2 regions of the Priestia sp. FSL P4-0332 genome follow, and region 2 is predicted to be linked to the other one. Evidence: riboswitches for the same ligand, from Rfam matches in the RefSeq annotation. Region 2 holds a riboswitch; the other holds the start of a gene.
The links. Region 2 has a riboswitch for thiamine pyrophosphate ahead of thiC (phosphomethylpyrimidine synthase ThiC). Riboswitches for the same ligand answer to the same signal wherever they lie in the genome.
Positions count from the first base shown of each region.

Region 1: linked by a shared signal. The riboswitch ahead of MKY06_RS04560 (acetylornithine deacetylase) and the one ahead of thiC (phosphomethylpyrimidine synthase ThiC) in region 2 are both predicted to bind thiamine pyrophosphate.

Region 1 covers NZ_JBBOUA010000001.1:875,677-879,571, forward strand. The annotation lists gene MKY06_RS04550 (PTS transporter subunit EIIC) at 1-99, shown strand, start outside; gene MKY06_RS04555 (MupG family TIM beta-alpha barrel fold protein) at 96-1,106, shown strand; TPP riboswitch at 1,326-1,428, shown strand; gene MKY06_RS04560 (acetylornithine deacetylase) at 1,543-2,820, shown strand; gene tenA (thiaminase II) at 2,826-3,497, shown strand; gene MKY06_RS04570 (ABC transporter ATP-binding protein) at 3,490-3,895, shown strand, end outside.
Region 2 covers NZ_JBBOUA010000001.1:424,269-428,163, forward strand. The annotation lists gene MKY06_RS02300 (hypothetical protein) at 1-120, opposite strand, end outside; gene thiC (phosphomethylpyrimidine synthase ThiC) at 98-1,867, opposite strand; TPP riboswitch at 1,981-2,095, opposite strand; gene MKY06_RS02310 (hypothetical protein) at 2,177-2,467, opposite strand; gene MKY06_RS02315 (undecaprenyl-diphosphate phosphatase) at 2,925-3,749, shown strand.

The sequences.
Region 1 (3,895 bases), 450 kb from region 2:
CTTCTTTATTTACTTGGATTAGTTATTGCTTATGCAGCAGGGTTTATTTGTACCTATTTCTTTGGATTTAACGATGAAATGGCGAGGGAGTTTGAATGATCGGTATTTCGTTTTATTTAAATGATAGTGATGCCAAAAAAAGATTAATAGAAGCGAGTGAATGCGGAGTTACACGCGCATTCACTTCGCTTCACATTCCAGAAGAAAAAGGAGATTTGGCTGAACGGGCAAAAGAATTGCTTCATGTGGCTAGAGATTGTGGAATAAGCGTGTATGCAGACGTATCCAAGCATACGCCGGTTCATTTAGGTATTGAAAGCCTTATGACGCTATCTTCACTTGGCGTATCGGGTATTAGACTAGACGATGGCTTTAGTGTAAAAGAAACTCTTTCGCTTGCGAATGAATTTTATATTGCTGTTAATGCAAGTACGTTATCCAAACAAGAAATAGAATCGCTGTTATCTGCAGGCCTTCATCATCATCAGCTGCTTGCATGGCATAATTTTTATCCGCGGCCTGAAACAGGACTTGAAGAAACGTTTTTTCAACAGCAGACAGATTTATTTAATGAACTTCGTATCCCAGTCTGCGCTTATATTCCTGGAGAAGGCGAAAAAAGAGGCCCTGTTTATCAAGGTCTTCCTACTAGAGAAAAAGACCGTAATAGATGTCCTTTTACCTCTGCAGTAGATTTATACGGATGCGGAGTAACGGAGGTTTATATTGGAGATCCATACGCCGGTTCAAGTTTATTAAAGCGTTTAGTTCGATATCAAGAAAACCGCATTATTCCGCTGCGCATTCGTTCACTTCATATAGAGGGAACGTACAGCGTGCGTCCGGATGTATCAAGAGACGTTCTGCGGTTGGTTGATACTCGATCTGTAAAACCAGTGCCGCCATTTCGTACAGTAGAACGCAGAATCGGAGCAATTACAATGGACAATGATGGCTACGGACGCTACAGAGGAGAGGTTCAAATAGCTAAAACGAATTTGCCTGCAAATACTAATGTTAACGTGATTGGGTATGTGATAGAGGAAGATCATGAGCTACTTTCATTAGTGAGACCGGGGCGAAAACTTGAGCTTGTCACTGTCTAAATGGAAAAATCGTGTATTTTTAAAAAAGCCGATAGCTAACTAGTAAGCTTATAAAAGTAAAGAGCACACACTGCTTAAAAAAGGTGTGTGCTTTTTATTTTACTAAAAAGGAAACTATTTTCATTGCTGAATCATGAACCTTTCTATTGAATAAACCGCTTTACTATGATAAAACTATTAAAGGTAAACATATGATAATAGTTTAATTTCATAGAGATACAACACCACTAGGGGTGCTTTCGAAGCTGAGAGAGACGAGAAGTCTTAACCCTTATAACCTGAACTAGGTAATACTAGCGTAGGAAAGAGGTATTGTAATGGATGTTTTGTATGGGATTTCCTTACGAACTCGTTATAATAATTTTGTGTATATAAACAAAAACACTTCTTTCCTGCGAAAGAAGTGTTTTTTTATGCATAAAGGAAGGTGTCATACATGGAAGAAACAATTGATTTGCTTGTCAAACAGGTAGAGGAGCGCAAAGGGGAGCTAATCCAGTTATTAACAACGCTTGTTTCATATAAAACGCCGGCGCCTCCTGCACGAAATTCTCATGAAGCGCAGCTATACGTAGCGGATTTCCTTAAAAACTGCGGTTTTTCCATCGATATGTGGGACTTATATTCCAACGATCCCATCGTAGTAGGTACGTTAAAAGGACAAAAATCAGCTGACTATCAAAGCTTGATTATTAACGGGCATATGGATGTTGCTGAGGTACAAGAAAATGAAAAGTGGGGGACAAATCCGTTTGAAGCTGTGGTAAAAGACAATATGATAATCGGACGCGGAGTTGCTGATATGAAAGGCGGCTTGGCAGGAGCATTATTTGCAGTGCAGCTTTTAACGGAAGCAGGAATTGAACTGCCGGGAGACTTGATTTTTGAATCCGTTGTAGGAGAAGAAGTGGGAGAAGCAGGTACGCTGCAATGCTGTCAGAAAGGATATACAGCTGACTTTGCGCTTGTAGCCGATACGAGTGATTTACATATTCAAGGTCAAGGCGGAGTAATCACAGGATGGATTACGATAAAAAGCAGCAAAACCTATCATGACGGTACACGCCGAAGCATGATTCATGCTGGAGGAGGGCTGTTAGCTGCGAGCGCTATCGAAAAGATGGCAAAAGTGATCGGAGGGCTACAAGAATTGGAGCGCCACTGGGCTGTTACAAAGAGCTATCCAGGATTTTTGCCAGGAACAAACACGATTAACCCAGCAGTAATCGAAGGCGGAAGGCATGCTGCGTTTATTGCAGATGAATGCAGGCTGTGGATCACCGTTCACTATTATCCTAATGAATCATACGACCAAGTATCAAAAGAAGTGGAAGAATACATTTTAGCTATTGCAAAAGCAGATCCATGGTTAAAAGATAATCTGCCAACCTTTGAATGGGGAGGCACATCAATGATTGAAGACAGAGGAGAAATCTTTCCGTCATTAGAAATTGATGAAGGTCATGCAGGAGTGCAGCTGCTTGCACATACTCACGAACAAATTGAAGGGGAAAAGCCTCCAATTGATGTGTCAACTAGCGTAACAGATGGCGGTTGGCTAGCTGATGCGGGTATTCCAGCAGCTATTTACGGTCCTGGGAATTTAGCAAATGCACATGCTGTGAACGAACAATTAGATATCAATCAGCTTATTCAATATACAAAAGTGATGGTGCAGTTCATTTATACGTGGCTGCATACGCATAAGGAGTGATCATCATGAAATTTAGTGAACGATTATATGAAAAGCTGCAGCCGATTTGGCGCCAAAATCATAATCATCCCTTTGTACAGGGAATGGGAGACGGAACGCTTGAAAAGGAGAAGTTTCGCTTTTATATGATTCAAGATTATCTTTACCTAATTGATTATGCTAAATTATTTGCGATTGGAGCCATGAAAGCTACCAATGTTCAAACGATGGGGAAATTTGCTGCACTTTTAGATTCTACATTAAACGAAGAAATGAGCCTGCACCGTGAGTATGCCAAGAAATTTGAAATCAGCGAAAAAGAATTAGAAAAAGCGCAGCCATCTCCTACAACGCTTGCATACACACACTATATGCTGCACGTTGGTCAAAGCGGAACATTGGCTGAATTAGTGGCGGCTCTTTTGCCTTGTATGTGGAGCTACTGGGAAATAGGAAAAGAACTCAGTGAAAAGCCTGGAGCTAACAATGAGTTTTATCGTGAGTGGATTGAAATGTACAGCTCAGAAGAATTTGGAGAACTAGCGACGTGGTGTATCAACTTATTTGACTCACTTACTGAAGACAAATCAGAAGCGGAGTTAGAAAAGCTCGAAGAAATTTTCTTAAACACAACGCGTTTTGAGTATATGTTCTGGGATATGGCTTATAACGAAGCGATGTGGCCAATTTATGAATAAGTCTGTGTTATCTTTTCAAAACGTAAGTTTTACGTACAAAAACGGTGATCAAGCGATTTTAAAATCATTAAATTTAGACGTGAAAGAAGGCGAGTTTGTAAGTATCGTTGGAGCAAGCGGATCTGGAAAAAGTACGTTGTTTCGTCTCATTACAGGTCTTGAACAGCAGAGTGAAGGCGATATCATGATTAACGGACAGTCTTACGAAAAACGTCTTGGAAAAGTAGGCTACATGCCGCAGCAAGATTTGCTTCTTCCGTGGCGCACGATTCTAGACAATGCAGCACTGCCTCTTGAGCTTCACAATGTGTCAAAGGCAAGTGCTCATAGGCAAGTATCTCAGCTGCTCGAAGAGTTTGGGTTAAAAGGGTATGAAAACCGTTTTCCAAGTGATTTAT
Region 2 (3,895 bases):
ATGTGAGGATTCAACGATAATGTGCTGACAATTTTGCTGAACAAATAATAACTTTCTTTCAAGCTGCTTAATTTGTTCTTTAAGCTGTTCTACTTCATTATTGATAGATATTTGAACCACTGTTAACAAACTCTTTAGCTTTTTCTTTCATTCCTTCTTTTCTTACTTCGTGTACATCTTTTTCATTTTCTTGAGCCATGTTACGAATATCTTGAGAAATACGCATCGAACAGAATTTAGGTCCACACATTGAACAGAAATGGGCTGTTTTAGCACCTTCAGCGGGAAGTGTTTCATCGTGATATTCTTTTGCGCGCTCTGGATCTAGTGACAGGTTAAATTGATCATTCCATCTAAACTCAAATCTTGCTTTAGACAGCGCGTTATCGCGTTTTTGTGCTCCTGGATGGCCTTTTGCTAGGTCAGCGGCATGCGCAGCAATTTTATAGGTGATAACGCCTTCTCGAACGTCTTCTTTATTCGGAAGTCCTAAATGTTCTTTTGGCGTTACGTAGCAAAGCATAGCTGTCCCAAACCAGCCAATCATTGCAGCCCCAATACCTGATGTAATATGGTCATAGCCTGGAGCGATGTCGGTTGTAAGCGGTCCAAGAGTATAGAAGGGAGCTTCCTGGCATATTTCCATTTGTTTATCTACGTTTTCTTTGATGAGGTGCATAGGAACATGTCCAGGGCCTTCAATCATAACTTGAACATCGTGTTTCCAAGCAATTTTAGTTAATTCACCAAGCGTTTCTAATTCACCGAACTGTGCCTCATCATTAGCATCTGCAATGGAACCAGGACGTAGCCCATCGCCAAGCGAAATAGAAATATCGTATGCTTTACAGATTTCACAGATTTCTTCAAAGCGAGTATATAAAAAGTTCTCTTCATGATGAGCTAAACACCACTGCGCCAAGATGGATCCTCCGCGTGAAACAATACCTGTCGTACGTTTGGCTGTCAGAGGAATATAGCGTAAAAGAACACCTGCGTGAATAGTAAAGTAATCAACACCTTGTTCTGCTTGTTCAATTAATGTATCGCGATATGCTTCCCACGTTAGATCTTCTGCTACGCCTTTTACTTTTTCAAGCGCTTGGTAAATAGGAACGGTCCCTACAGGAACAGGCGAGTTGCGGATAATCCATTCGCGCGTTGTGTGGATATCCTTTCCTGTTGATAAATCCATAATTGTATCGGCTCCCCAACGCGTTGCCCATGTCATTTTTTCTACTTCATCTTCAATAGCTGAACGAATAGCTGAATTTCCGATATTAGCATTGATTTTCACGTGGAATTTGCGGCCGATAATCATCGGTTCGCTCTCAGGGTGATTGATATTATTAGGGATAATGGCACGCCCTCTTGCTACTTCTTCACGCACGACTTCAGGATCCATCTGTTCACGAATAGCGATAAATTCCATTTCGGGTGTGATGATTCCTTTTTTCGCATAGTGCATTTGCGTTACATTTTGATTTTTTTTCGCGCGCAACGGTAAACGATTAGTGATAAAGCGCTCGTACTGATCTCTTGGATCACCATCATAATACCCGTTATCCTGTGGCTGAACCGTACGGCCTTGATATGTTTCTACATCATTTCGTTCTGCAATCCACTTTTCGCGCAGAGCCGGTAATCCTTTTTGTAAATTAATTTCATAACAGGGATCTGTATAAACACCGCTCGTGTCGTATACACGTACGGGACTATTTTCTTCTTCACCAAAAGATCCTGTAGTAGGAGACTGATGAATTTCACGCATAGGCACTTTAAGGTCTTCTCTGGATCCTTGGACATATACTTTGTGACTGTTTGGAAAAGGCTTTTTCATAGAAACTGATACATTTTGTTTTGACATTACATATTCCTCCGGTTTCGCATAAAGTGTAGCTATACCGAACCATAAAAAAATCGGGTTCTGTGATAGACAGAACCCGATGGAATAGGCGAAAAAAGAATAAACATATACTATTCTTTTCAAGACTACTTCCCTCCGCTGGTATAACCCAAATCAGGTTCAAAGGGTTAAAGAGTTTTATTGCACTCTTCTCTCAGTCTGAGCTATCAGACACCCCTAGTAGAAATAACATTCAAATTATTCAATTTACGGCTTAAGTTTACCATCATTCGGTAAAAAATCAACCCTTAAATAAAAAAAGCTAGACAATTAACGTTGTCTAGCAGCATCGATTGCAATCACAATAGCTGTAATAATATGCATGATAAACCCTAAAAATGGAATCCAAGCAACCAGTGAGGTAACAATCCCTAGTATGTTTCCATAAGCAGATAAACCTCGTCTATTAGCTAAAATGAGCGTGATAGCATGAAGAATAAATCCAATAAAAAGAGGAGTATAACTAAAGCCCATAACAATCCCCGCGCCAATTAAAGGAATTCCCAGCAAGGCTTCATACCCAGCAGTGACCCATTTCATTGTACGTACATTTCCATTCATAGTAAAAAGCCTCCTAAAAAAGATACTACTATATACGAGAAAAGAGAGAAAAAAGTTTCAAATTACTTAGGGGATATGTCGTATAAGCAAGCACTAGTTGATTAAAATGATAGATAACAGTAAAGGAGATGGAAAAAACATAATGATTTAGTCATATTTTCACACTAAAGAAAAATAGTCTAGATGATTCATTTTTAGCTAAGGGCCCGGAATTTATACCGAACATAGTGACTAATTTCTAAAATAAATAAAAGCTGATATCGTGTTTTTTGGTTATAGCATGTAAGGTTTTTATTACAAATTATTAAAGATTCTTATCTTTTTGCAAATACACATTGTATTTCATAGTTTTAACAATTATGATAAAAAAGCAAGTGTCAAAATAGGAAAATAGTTGAGCATGTAAAACGAAGCGATAAGCTTATTAATTTGAAAGAAAGGCAAGGTACATAGCTTTATGTGGGAAATTATTGTAGCAATCATTTTAGGGATTGTAGAAGGTTTAACAGAGTTTGCTCCTGTTTCGTCAACTGGGCATATGATTATTGTGGATGACCTGTGGTTAAATTCAAAAGAATTATTTTCATCTCCAGTAGCTAATACATTTAAAATTGTTATTCAGCTAGGGTCGATCTTAGCAGTAGTTGTTATCTTTAAAGATCGTTTTATTAATTTATTAGGATTAGGAAAAAAACCAGCTGCTCCAATTGGACCGACAAATCGCTTGAATTTAATGCAGGTAATTGTTGGTCTGTTACCCGCAGGAGTGTTAGGACTTTTGTTTGATGATTACATTGATGAACATTTGTTTTCTTTAAATACGGTGCTAATTGGCTTAGTGGTCGGAGCTGTATTAATGATTCTAGCAGATTTGTTTGGACCTAAACGTCCGCGTGTAGAGACGGTGGACCAAATATCTTATGGACAAGCACTGGGTATAGGACTGTTTCAATGTATTGCTCTTTGGCCAGGTTTTTCTCGTTCAGGCTCAACGATTTCAGGAGGGGTTCTTCTTGGAATGAGCCATAAGGCAGCCGCAGATTTTACATTTATTATGGCAGTGCCAATCATGGCAGGAGCAAGTGGACTTTCATTGGTTAAAAACTGGCAGTATTTCACATCAGATGCACTACCGTTTTTTATTGCTGGTTTTATCAGCGCCTTTATTTTTGCGCTGGTATCTATTCGCTTTTTCCTGAAATTAATTAATCGTATCAAATTAGTACCATTTGCACTATATCGAATTGTTTTAGCAGCTATTCTATATTTTGTATTTTTATAAAATAAACACGCGTGTTCTTTAGTCCCTTAAACTTCTAATAGAGACTCAAAGAGCAAGAAAAAGCTATTGCAATGTTGCAATAGCTTTTTTGCATAAATATATATTATCGCCTTTTGAAAGCGTTTTACAAACATGGGTATTGACAA